Regions from separate parts of the Brevibacillus nitrificans genome, predicted to be linked through region 1. Evidence: riboswitches for the same ligand, from Rfam matches in the RefSeq annotation. Region 1 holds a riboswitch; each other region holds the start of a gene.

Region 1 (4,210 bases):
AAGAACATCGGCCAACTGGATATCTCCACTCTGTACGAATCGAAGCTGGGCGGATTTAAACCAGGCGATACGGATGAAATCACCCTGGCGATTCAATTCGTAGATGACGGTAACGATCAAAACCGCTTCCAAAAAGACGTTTTGGATCTGACGCTGAATATCGAAGGAAAAGCTAGAGACGGCGTTCAACAATAATAGGTAGAAACGAAAAAGCGGCTATCCGGCCGCTTTTTCTGTTTTTTGTCTTAGTCGGCGAGCTCGCACGTGATTGTGCGAGCTCTTTGACCCAATCCTATGCAGTGACTTGATTGACAGCCGCTTTCAACGCCTGCTCCAAATCTCCGATAATATCCGCAATCGACTCTGTACCGATCGACAGGCGGATCATGCCCGGTGTGACACCTGCTGCTGCTTGCTCGGCTTCATTCATTTGCTGATGAGTAGTGCTCGCTGGATGAATGACGAGCGACTTGGAATCGCCTACGTTTGCCAGGTGGGAGAACAGCTGCACGGATTCGATCAGCTTTTTGCCTTCATTTACGCCGCCGCGGATGCCGAAGGTGAGGATGGCACCGGCACCTTTTGGCAAGTATTTTTGCGCGAGCTCGTAATTCGGATCGCTTTCCAGCCCTGGGTAGCTGACCCATTCAACGGCTGGGTGAGAAGCGAGGTATTCTGCAACGGCCTGCGCGTTTTGGCTGTGACGCTCCATGCGCAGGTGCAGTGTTTCCAGACCTTGCAGGAACAGGAAGGAGTTGAAAGGAGCAACGGCTGCTCCGATGTCGCGCTGCAGCTGAACGCGCGCTTTGATGATATAGGCGAGTGGCCCGACTGCTTCCGTGAACACTACGCCGTGGTAGCTTGGATCTGGTGTCGTCAGGCCAGGGAATTTGCCGTTGTTCCAGTTGAATTTGCCAGAGTCTACGATGATTCCGCCGATCGCTGTGCCGTGACCGCCAATGAACTTGGTCGTAGAGTGGATCACGATGTCCGCGCCATGCTCGAAAGGACGGCAGAGGAGCGGAGTAGCGAACGTGTTGTCGACGATCAACGGCACGCCATTTTCATGCGCGATGTCCGCGATGGATTGCAGGTCGGCTACATCGATGCGCGGGTTGCCGATCGTTTCGCAGAAAAAGGCCTTGGTATTGTCGTTGACGTAAGCACGGAAGTTTTCTGGGTTGGAATGATCCACGAAATGTACTTTGATACCCAAGCGTGGCAGGGTGTGTGCAAAGAGGTTGTAGGTGCCGCCGTACAAGCTGCTGGACGCGATGATTTCGTCGCCAGCCTGTGCAATGTTGAGGATGGAGAACGTAATGGCAGCTTGACCGGATGCTGTCGCCAGCGCACCTACTCCGCCCTCGAGCAGAGCTACGCGCTTTTCAAATACATCTTGAGTGGGGTTCATGATGCGAGTGTAGATGTTGCCCAATTCTTTGAGTGCGAACAAGTTAGCCGCATGATCCGTATCGCGGAAGACATAGGAGCTGGTTTGGTAGATCGGTACGGCGCGGGAACCTGTTACCGGATCAGGCTCCTGGCCTCCGTGGATGGCGATGGTTTCTGGCTTCCATTGTTGCTGTTCAGACATGATCATCTCTCCTTTTTTTTCTGTGGGTATGATAAGGTATAAAAAAACGGAGCTATCCTCTGAGTAGAAGAAGCTCCGGTCATACACGGACTCTCGTTCATCTCTCAGAATCTATGGATTCTGCAGGAATTGGCACCTCGCATCGTTACATGCAGGTTGCCGGGCTTCGTCGGGCCTGTCCCTCCACCACTCTTGATGAAAAATGGAAATCTGTTGTTGTCTTAATTGTATGAAAAAGTCCACTTTACTGTCAATATTCAATAATTCAGTTATCAGGGAGGATTAAATGGGAATATCAGACAATCACCAACAGACTGCAGGAAAAAAGAGCATCGCATTGCGAGCAGCGTGGATCGTTCCAAACGTGCTATGCTATTTTCTTCTTATTTATATAGGGGTATTTGTGGGTAAAAATGCGGAGCACCTGGAGGAGAACAATCAGCTGGTCATCTGGCTGTTTATGTTAGTGGTGATGTTCATGGTTTCGGTTTTCGGAACATTTCGCATCGTGTACTGGATCAAAAAAGGAAAGCTGTAAAGGGAAGGGAATCGGGATCGGAGGCAAACAAAAAAGAGCACATGCTGTGCCCTCTTCTGTACGAAAGGAATTAGTCCTTTTTAATGGTTGCGTGTGTTCCGTCGCAGTTTCCTTCTGCATTTTTGGTTTGACCGCATCTACAGGTTCCCATTCTTTTCCCCTCCTTTGCTATTCTTACTATTGATTATAGAAAATACACTAATGAAATACAACTTGATTACGAATCGTAATAAGCTTATGCTGATTTGGGCAGGATTCGTTTTCATAACTGTCGCTATTTGGACATAGCAGGGGCGTTAGAAATGCAGGAGTCCGTATGATATGATTGGATAGATATACATGCGAATAATTTCACTTACATAGCAGGGGGTATTTGTACGATGAGTAACGGCGTAAAGGAAATAACACCGGAAGAATTGCTGGCAAAACTGGAGGCTAATGAGCAAGTCCAAGTGATTGACGTACGTGAGGTTGATGAGTGGAACGCTGGTCACATTAAGCAAGCGAAGCTGATCCCGCTCGGATTTTTGCCGCATCGCATCGATGAGCTGGACAAAGACATTCCTCTTGTGATGGTTTGCCGCAGCGGTGCTCGCAGCAACATGGCCACGGAATATTTGGCAGCGCAAGGCTTTGATGTAGCAAACATGGTGGGCGGCATGCTCGCATGGCCAGGAGAGAAAGAACTGTAAGGTCTTTAGGGGAGGAAAGAAATCGTGAGTGGAGAAGCGCAACAGCAGCAGGGAGGGGCTCTGCAGCGTCATTGGTTTACCGTGCTTGCAGGCGTTTTGATTTTGGCAATTGTCGGTGTGTTTGGCTATAACTACATGACCAAAGAGCAGATTCCTGTCATGAAGGCATTAAACGACTTTTCCTTGGATAACATCAACGGTTCGACCTACACTTTCTCGGAGGGGAAAGGGAAAGTACGCTTGGTTGAATTCATGTTTACCAATTGCCCGGATATTTGTCCAGCGACTACGTACAACATGTCCAAGCTGCAGGATCAGCTGAAGGAAAAGGGGCTGTTTGGGGATAAGGTCGAGTTCGTGAGCATCACGTTTGACCCTGATTTTGACACCCCAGAAGTCCTGCAGGCGTATGCTGAGAAATTCAAGGCAGATCAAAGCGGCTGGAAATTCCTGCGAGGCGATGCCCAGGCGATCGAAAAGGTGACAAAAGACTTCGGAGTGGCTGTGATGAAGCAGCCGGACGGTTCCTTTGCCCATACGGCACGCATGTTCCTCGTGGATGAGGACGGAAACATGCGTCGCGCGTACGGGATGGCAGCCGAGATGGATATGGACCAAATGATGAAAGAGATGGTAGAGCTGGCTGACTAGCCTAGCGTGTCTCTTCGAATCGGATGGCGATGACCTTTTCGGTTTTCGTTTCAAATTCAATATGAACCAGTAACGCCCACACGCGATTGCCCTCTTGGAGCAAAAGCTTAAACGTCTCCTCTGACGTGGTGGGCGTTTTCGTTTTTCGGCCGACATGCAGGTAATCGACAATCTTGGCTTGCGGGTAGGTCTGCATGGTTTGCTGCATTGCGAGTCGTCCCCACTTGGCATATGGCGGCTCAGCGGCTGCGGGCATCGTCCAGGTCAGGGAGAGTGAAAGCAACAGGGCAGAGAAAATGGCGATAGCCTTGGCTCGCATAGATAACGCCCCCTTTATGGGAAAATAGGTCTTTCTGTGCGGTATTTTGTCCAATTTCTTGACTGGACACCCGGTTTCCTTGCTTTCTACCCTATGGATTTTGTACAATTTTCCAATGAGCGAATGAGTAGGCAAATGTGTTTTCTCTTGCACGGGTAACAGACTGGATGAAACGAACGCCTCGCGTTGTGTTACAATAAGAATGGCATGCTTGGTTCGGGTTCCCAAAATCATGCACGATGAAGTTAGGAGGAAAGATATTGAGCGACGTTAAGATTTTCGCAATGGGCGGCCTCGGCGAGATCGGAAAAAATATGTACTGCGTCGAGTATGAAGATGAAATCATTATGATTGACTGCGGGGTGAAATTCCCTGAAAACGAGATGTTCGGGATCGATTTGGTCATCCCTGATGTT
Region 2 (4,210 bases), on a different contig from region 1:
CATTGGAAAAGCTGGTAGGAACCTGCAAAGTACTGGATCTCACCCATGTGCAGGACAGAATCGGACGCGCCGATCTGGAGGCATTTGAGATTGGGGCCGGAGATTTTCTGTTGTTCAAAACGAGAAATTCCTGGGAAGAAGCCTTTGATTTCGAGTTTGTCTTTTTGGCAAAGGATGGAGCGGAATATTTGGCGAATCTCGGTGTGCGAGGCGTAGGGACGGACGCACTGGGGATCGAGCGAAGCCAAGAAGGGCATCCGACCCACAAAACACTGTTTGCCAGCGAGATCATTATCATCGAAGGCTTGCGCTTGAAGGAAGTGCCGCAAGGGGAGTATTTGATGGTTGCGGCTCCGCTCAAGCTAATGGGTACAGACGCCGCACCAGCACGGGTCTTGTTGCTGGATGGGGTCACGATTTCTTAAGGGATAGTCAGCAAGGAGCGTTGGTTGTTTATTTTCGTCCAAAGAAAGAGGGGTAAGAAACATGATCACACGTCCAATGCAAGACGAATACATCGCCTACTACGGCAGGTATATCGATCTCGTGCCAGATGGCGACCTGGTTCAGCTGCTAGCTGCTCACATACAGGAAACGACCAAACAGTATTCGGCACTCACCAAGGAACAGGAGGAGCATCGCTACGCTCCAGGGAAATGGTCAGTAAAAGAAGTGCTGGGACATCTCATCGATACCGAACGAATCATGAGCTATCGACTGCTCCGATTTGCCAGAGCAGATGAAACAGGGCTGGCAGGCTACGACGATGAAGCGTATGTGGCACAGGGCTCGTTTTCATCCCGCTCAGTGAGCGATCTGTTAGAGGAATACCAAGCCGTTCGCCTGGCTACGATTGCCTTGCTTAAAGGCTTGCCGGAAGAGTCCTGGATGCGGAAGGGAACGGCCAATAACAGCGTGATTTCTGTGAGAGCGTTGGCGTTTATCATCGCGGGTCACGAGCTGCATCACCGCAGCATTCTGGTGGAAAGATACGGGGTATAGGCTGTAAGCGGCAATTTTTTAAAGTCAGTGGAATAGCGTGAATTTTTTGTTGACGGATGGGGTGGAATTTCTTAGAATAGTCCTCAATAGCATAAAACGTTCTTATCCAGAGAGGTGGAGGGTCTGGCCCTATGAAGCCCGGCAACCGTCATGCAACAGATGACAAGGTGCCAATTCCTGCGAGACGATGGTCTCGATAGATAAGAAGCGGGTCATTCGTATACGATATTACGAACCTTCTTCTTATCGAGGAAGGTTTTTTATTTTTTGAACTACATAGGATGTTTTCTTATCCAGAGAGGTGGAGGGACTGGCCCTATGAAGCCCGGCAACCGTCATGCAGCAGATGACAAGGTGCCAATTCCTGCAGGATGTCTACGTCCTGCGAGATAAGAAGAAGGGATCGACCAACCAACCTTCTTCTTAACCGAAGAAGGTTTTTTCTTGTTCGGCACTACTACAGATGGGGTGAATGAGATGAGTACAGGGGTCGTAAGAGTAGGGTTGTTGGGTTTGGGAACAGTTGGGGGCGGTGTCATTAAAACCATTCGTTCGCAGCAGGAAAAGCTGGCGTCTCGTCTGGGGAAACGAATCGAGATCGTCAAAGCGCTGGTGCGTGACTCGGAAAAGGAGAGAGCCGTACATTTGGATCGCTCCGTTTTGACCACGGATTTTGAAGACGTGTTGAAAAGCGATGTCGATATTGTCGTTGAAGTCATGGGCGGTGTCGAGCCTACGTACGATTATGTGCGTGCGCTGATCGAGAAAGGCTGTCATGTCGTCACAGCCAATAAAGAGCTGCTCGCAAAACGAGGAACAGAGCTGGTGGACTTGGCGAACAGGCACCAGGTGCATCTGGCCTATGAAGCGAGCGTAGCAGGGGGAATCCCGATTCTGGGGGTCTTGCGCCAATTCCTGCGCACCAATGACATTAGCGGCGTTCGCGGCATCCTCAATGGAACGACCAACTTCATTCTGACAAAAATGGAGCAAGAGCAGCTCTCGTATCAAGAGGTATTGAAGCAGGCTCAGGAGCTCGGCTATGCCGAAGCAGACCCGCGCTCAGATGTGGAGGGCTTCGATGCGATGTACAAATTGTACATCCTCGCGCAATTGGTATATGGCGAATCACTCCCACTGGCAGAAGTAAACCGCAAAGGGATAGCGGATTTGACGGCTGGGCAGATCCGCATCGCAGGTGAGCTCGGCTACCGGATCAAGCTGATCGCGCAAGCAGAGCAAACAGGAGAAGGCATCCGTCTTTCCGTGGAGCCAACCATGCTGCCACTCAGTCATCCTTTGGCACAAATTCAGGACGCGTTTAACGCCGTTCAGCTGTCTGGAAATATTGTCGGGGATCTGCTGTTTACGGGGAGAGGAGCAGGCGAGCTGCCGACAGCGAGTGCAGTCGTGGAAGATTTAGCGTATTTGCTGACCCAGCCATTTACCCCGCATCCTGTATGGAAGGAAAGAGAAGGGGGCGCGGAAACGACGCAAGAGACGGAAGCGAAGTCCTTTTGCTATGTGGAAGGGACTGGACCTGCAGCTACTCCAGATCGGGTTCTTCACTTCTTGCGCTTGGCAGGTGTGGAAGTGCACAAGCTGAAAGTTCAGTTCGACTTGGGGGGAGTCCTGCGCGCTGGCTTGATTACGACGGGCTTCACGGATGAGCATTCCGACCTCCTGCGGTCCGACTTTGGGTTACAGGTGCGATGTTTCCCATTGCTTGGCTCAGTGGAGTAAGATTGCTTCGCCTCATGCAAAAAAAGGCTGTGGAGAAAGCCTCCACAGCCTTTGTCGACTGATTCAAAACCTTATCGCTTGGAACGGATGTATTCCGAAAGCTTCTGCAAGCCCTCACGCAGCATTTCTGTCTCGCAAGCGTAACCGATTCGCAGATAGCCTTCCATATCGAAGCAAATACCGGGAGTCAGGAAGGCGCCTGTTTCCTTCAACAATCCTTCGCAGAAATCGACGGAGGAAATCGGCAAATCATATTTGAGCATCGCGGTGGTACCAGCGCGTGGCTTGACGTACGTAATGGCAGGCTCATTTGCTACCCATTCATCCAAGATTGCCAGATTGTCTTTAATGATTTTTCGATTGCGGGTTAAAATCCGGTCGTAGTTTTTCATGGCATGGACAGCCAAAAGATCATCCAGCATGCCTACGCTGATCGTGGTGTAATCCCGATGCTTGATGCACTCCTCAATTACGTCTTTCGGAGCTGCGATCCAGCCGAGACGCAGTCCTGCCAAGGAAAGAACCTTTGACATGCTGGAAGTGCTGATTCCTTTTTCGTACAGGTCAGCGACAGAAGGGACGACGAGATCATCATCCTGCAGCAGATTGCGGTAGACCTCGTCGCACAGTAGGTAAGCGCCGCAGGAGCGGGCGATTTCCACGATTTGCTCCAAGGTATCTCGCTCCATGAGTGATCCGCTTGGGTTGTTCGGGTTGTTGATGCAGATGAGCTTCGTATTTTCCCGCACGAGCGAGCGCAATTCATCGAGATCCGGCAGGAAGCCGTTTTCTTCCTTCAAATGCAGCAAATCGACGGTGGCACCGAACGATTTTGGTACGTCATAGATTTGCTGATAGGTCGGATGGACGGAAATCACATGGTCGCCAGGCTTTACGAGCGAGTAAAAGACCAGGAAGTTGGCAGCGATCCCGCCATTCATGACGAGCACTTGCTGCGCTTCAACCGTCGTGTACAGCTGGGAAACCAGTGTGCGGAATTCCGGCGAGCCTTCAATATGTCCATACGTCAGTTTTTTAGAAGCGAGGGAACGGAAAAAGTCTTCTGGATTTGTACCGTCCATCGAAATGAGCTCCTCAACCGTCAAGGAATCGACGCAAGTCTCTGCGATATTGTACGTCGCGCTCATCTCGTATTTGTTCATCCAATCCTCTACTGCAAAAAGCTTGATATCCACAATCTTTCCTCCTTTATCTCATTTACGTGATTAAAGCTGTGCAACCGTTCCGATGCCTTGCTCCTCCGCTTTTTTGAGGACGTAATCCGCTGTGATCAAATCCTGCAAGGAAATGCCCGTGCTGTCGTAAATAGTGATATCTTGATCGGACAAGCGGCCAGGTGTCTTGCCGAGGATGACGCTGCCGATTTCCGAGATGATGTCGTTTTGGGTGATGAGCCCTTTTTGGACAGCGACTTTGGTTTCGCCGACGTTGATGGCTTGTGTCA
Region 3 (4,210 bases), on a different contig from region 1:
ATGAACGTGGAAGCAGGCACCTGCCTGTGGGAACTTCTTGTACACTACCGCGTGGATCAATGTCTCAGCGGAAGGCTTGAGTGAGGTCTCATCAACTGGTCGGGAATCGCTGTCCACGATCAGGTAGTCTTCCGGGGAGAGCTTGGTTTTGTCCTTGCCGCTCGCTGTTACGGCAAATTGCAGCGGTTCATTGGCAACCTTGATGGAAAGGTTGCCGCTCGTACCCGGGAACCAGTCCCGGCGAGCAAATGTCAGCTTGGCGTCGTCCAAGCGGCGAAAAGCGTCCAAGCGTTGTTCAAATGTGGCAGTCATGTTTTAGCTGACCTCCTGTTGACGTTTCAAATCTTGTAGGATGGCAATCACATCATGGAATGTGGCAAACGTGCGGTGTGGCAGATTCAGCTCCTCCGCCCTCTGGGCGAGGAACGAACGGGCAATCACAAAGTCGGCGATCTTGGCACCAGCCAAATCGGTGATCGAATCTCCGATCACCACGCGGTAGTAGTCGGCAGGATCGTAGCGGCGAATGATCGTCGTTTTGCACATGCCACATCCATTGGAGCAGTGATCGTCACAGGAGTGCGGCCAGGTGATCGTGATCTTGTCGCCGGAAAAATCACTTCCGTTGCAATAGATCGGTACATCCTTCAGATCAAACGGAGCGAGGATCGGATCGACGAAGAAGTCGATGCCGCCGCTGGTCACCAGCCATTCGATTCCCTCTTCGCGGCAGAAACGGACGAAATCCGCAAAGCCAGGGCGAATCGATGCTTCGCTGACGATAAAGTCAATAATTTCTTCGCGCAGAGAGGAGGGGAGCAGCTGGAACAGCTTTCCGACCCCTTCCTGCACGCTGATTTTTTGCGAAAGGATTTGTTCGGTCAAAGCTTCCCACTCGGGTGGAGCAAACCTGCGGACAATCGCCACAATGTTGTCTTTTTCCGTGATGGTACCGTCAAAATCGCAGAAGAGAACGAGCTTTTTGCTCATCGTCCGCCACCCCACTTCGTAAGGGCCACAGCCAGCTCAGAGGAACCCTCGGCCGCTTCCTGCAGCGTTTTACCAGCGGTCACTGCCAGGGTAGCAGCAACAAAAGCTTTTGCCCCTGCAGTCGCACCGCCTGGGTGACCGTGGATTCCGCCACCTGCATTGACGATCTGGTCGAGTCCAAAGTCAGCGAACAGCTGCGGCACGAGTCCCGGATGAATACCGGCAGATGGGACTGGGAACGAACGGCGGATGCCTTCGAGAGGTGCCGTCAAGTTTTCAGCCAGCTGCAGCGCCTCGGTCTTGTTCAGCGCAACGTTTCCATATGGAGATGGGAAGAGCACCAGGTCTGCTCCAGCAATCCGCATCAGCTTCCCGAGCAGGAGCGGAGTCGCAATCCCGTAATCCGGCGATGGATAGTAAGCACCAGCCAAAGCTGGATGCGCCATGATCGGAACGTGTACATCTGGATCAGCTGCCAGGCGGTGCAAGGCGTCGAAGCCAAAAGCCAGGACATTGAACAGGAGGCAGTCGGCTCCAGCGTCAATGGCGCGCTTAGCTTTTTCATTCAGCTCGTTTACCGGACCTGTCAGGTTGGCCGCGTAGAGCACAGGCTTGCCGATTTCTTCTTCCGTTTCGATCGCGATCTGTTTAAACGCCTTGATTCTCTCGAGGAACGGAGCGCGTTCATCCGCAAAGAAAATTTCGTCATCTTTGACCAGATCTACGCCGCCCAATGCTTGTGCGCGAAACTGGGTTTTCAGATCATCAAAAGGCAATCCCAGGCAGGACTTGAAAATGCTCATCAATAGTGGACGGTTGTGGGCGTCCAGGCGATTGCGCAGCCCGTCAATGCCGTATTTTGGACCAGGGAACGTTCCCAAAAACGACTCAGGAAAGCTGACATCGACCAGCTTAATCTTGCCATCCATGGAGAGCTTCCCAAAAATGCCTGTCAACAAGGAGGGAATATCGTTGGTAAAGTTGCGAGTCGGATAGCTGACGGTAATCAGGCCGCGCGTTTCTCCGTTCTCCAAGGTTTCCAGCGGAGTTGCGCTTACTGCTTCGCCCAGATATGGCTTTAGCTCGGCTTGTTTGGCCGCAGGCAATTCCGTCCAGGAACCTACAGTCATACCGACTGCGATCGATTCTGCTTTTTGGTTCAAATCTTTGGCTTGTGTCAAATAGGTGACGAGGATACGGTGCTCACTCATTGCTAGGACTAATCCTCCTTAAAAACGGTGATGTGAGAAAATAAAAAGAGCCTCCCCAGCGATCAGGGAGGCGGTTGTCGACTATCAGAACGTCTTCGTCTCCTCTCATCTCTCGGGTTCGTAGTCGAGGCAAAGGAAAACAATATCCTAAATCTCGACTCTTATCCGTTGGAATTAGCACCGTTTCGCTTTCTAATAAACATAGAATAGCGCCGGTTGCCGGGCATCATAGGGCCAGTCCCTCAGCCAGCTCGCGATAAGAGTTATGAGGTTCACGCTAGAACAGCGTGTGCGATAGCTTTATGATAAGGCGATCAGATGCGGTAGTCAAATTATTTTTTGCCGAGTTTACACATAGGATTACAGGACAAACAAATGAGGGAAAGCATATTGCGGGGAAAAAGGGTGTTGACAGCATCAGGTAGAGGAATGTATGATTCAAACTAAATTCAAAACTGCATACGTTGGATACCTTATCCAGAGAAGGTGGAGGGACTGGCCCGATGATACCCGGCAACCGACACGACGCTTTTCAGACGTTCGAGACGACTGATGCATAGGCGACGTGCACGGTGCTAATTCCTGCAGAAACAAAAGTAGTCTGGAAGATAAGGGGGACAAGGGCACGTTTCTCTATACGTGACGATCGCGACCTCTTTTCTTCGGGAAAAGAGGTCTTTTTGTACAGTAAGAATTTATAAGATTCTTAGCCAGTATAAGTGCAACTATGGCTCCACCGCAAAGCTTGGCGAAGCCAAGTTTTCTAATATGACATCGCTTGGACCAGCCTACTGGAAATAGACAAAAATCGGCAAAGGGGAGAAAGGAATCATGGCATATCGTGCATTGACAGAACAGGAAGCAGTGGAGTACGTGAAAGCATTGCCAGGGCTTTTTACCGAGGGAGCTACGCTAGTCAGCAGTGAGATTGGCGACGGCAACCTCAATCTGGTGTTTGACATTCGAGAGGAAGCGACAGGAAAAAGCGTGATCGTGAAGCAAGCTCTTCCTTACGCTCGCGTGGTAGGGGAGTCCTGGCCACTGACGGTAGACCGTGCGCGCATCGAGAGCGAGGCACTTCGTCTCCAGCACAAATACGTACCGGATCTCGTACCGGAAGTGTATCACTTTGACCAAGAGCTGGCGTTGACCGTTATGGAAAACGTGGGTGACCATATCATCATGCGCAAAGGCTTGATCGAGGGCAATCGCTATCCGCTGTTCGCCAAGCAGATTGGGAAATTCCTCGCGCACACGCTATTCTACACATCTGATTTGGGGGCAAACCCGTACGATAAAAAAGCGCTCGTCGGAACATTCTTGAATCCGGAATTGTGCAAAATTACGGAAGATCTGGTGTTTACTGATCCTTATGAAAATGCGCCAACGAACGACTTCAATCCTTTGATTCAAAAGGAAGTCGAAGCAATCTGGGAAAACAAGCCGCTCAAGCTGGAAATCGCAAAGCTGAAATTTGACTTCCTCACCCGAGCAGAAGCGCTGCTGCACGGTGACCTGCATACAGGCAGCATCTTCATCACACCGACCAGCATGAAAGCGATCGACCCTGAGTTTGCTTACTACGGACCGATTGGCTTTGACATCGGTGCAGTCATTGCCAACCTGCTGCTCAACTACGCAGGCCAGCACGGATTGCAAAAAGACCAAGGAGAACGCGAATCGTATCGCGAATACTTGCTTGCAACGGTGGAGGATGTCTGGAATGAATTCGTCTCCCAGTTTGTGCAGCTCTGGCACAAGCAGGCAAAAGAGCGCAGCGCACATGTGGAGGGCCTGTGGCAAAGCTATGTGAACCGTCTGATCCAGGATACCGCTGGCTTTGCAGGCTGCAAAATTTTGCGCCGCGTGATCGGATTGGCTGGTGTCGCTGACTTGAACAGCATCGAGGACGTTCAAGTTCGCGCCGAAGCAGAGCGCTTGGCACTCGCTATCGGGGAAGCACTGATCCTCGGACGCAGCAATCTGGAGGAGTCTACCGACATTACGGA

Evidence for each region. Region 1 has a riboswitch for S-adenosylmethionine ahead of EDM59_RS22570 (homocysteine synthase). Riboswitches for the same ligand answer to the same signal wherever they lie in the genome.
Region 2: another riboswitch for S-adenosylmethionine. It lies ahead of EDM59_RS01935 (homoserine dehydrogenase); the one in region 1 lies ahead of EDM59_RS22570 (homocysteine synthase).
Region 3: another riboswitch for S-adenosylmethionine. It lies ahead of EDM59_RS10860 (2,3-diketo-5-methylthiopentyl-1-phosphate enolase); the one in region 1 lies ahead of EDM59_RS22570 (homocysteine synthase).

Annotation. Positions count from the first base shown of each region.
Region 1 covers NZ_RHHU01000015.1:99,983-104,192, forward strand. Annotated here, with positions in the region: gene EDM59_RS22565 (TasA family protein) at 1-195, shown strand, start outside; gene EDM59_RS22570 (homocysteine synthase) at 293-1,594, opposite strand; SAM riboswitch class I at 1,689-1,796, opposite strand; gene EDM59_RS22575 (hypothetical protein) at 1,881-2,132, shown strand; gene EDM59_RS22580 (rhodanese-like domain-containing protein) at 2,513-2,824, shown strand; gene EDM59_RS22585 (SCO family protein) at 2,849-3,475, shown strand; gene EDM59_RS22590 (YqzG/YhdC family protein) at 3,477-3,794, opposite strand; gene rnjA (ribonuclease J1) at 4,034-4,210, shown strand, end outside.
Region 2 covers NZ_RHHU01000003.1:8,442-12,651, forward strand. Annotated here, with positions in the region: gene EDM59_RS01925 (cyclase family protein) at 1-425, shown strand, start outside; gene EDM59_RS01930 (DinB family protein) at 487-1,002, shown strand; SAM riboswitch class I at 1,102-1,209, shown strand; SAM riboswitch class I at 1,289-1,398, shown strand; gene EDM59_RS01935 (homoserine dehydrogenase) at 1,480-2,745, shown strand; gene EDM59_RS01940 (aminotransferase) at 2,817-3,941, opposite strand; gene EDM59_RS01945 (ornithine cyclodeaminase family protein) at 3,972-4,210, opposite strand, start outside.
Region 3 covers NZ_RHHU01000005.1:169,679-173,888, reverse strand. Annotated here, with positions in the region: gene EDM59_RS10870 (methylthioribulose 1-phosphate dehydratase) at 1-312, opposite strand, end outside; gene EDM59_RS10865 (2-hydroxy-3-keto-5-methylthiopentenyl-1-phosphate phosphatase) at 316-990, opposite strand; gene EDM59_RS10860 (2,3-diketo-5-methylthiopentyl-1-phosphate enolase) at 987-2,201, opposite strand; SAM riboswitch class I at 2,360-2,464, opposite strand; SAM riboswitch class I at 2,672-2,816, shown strand; gene mtnK (S-methyl-5-thioribose kinase) at 3,033-4,210, shown strand, end outside.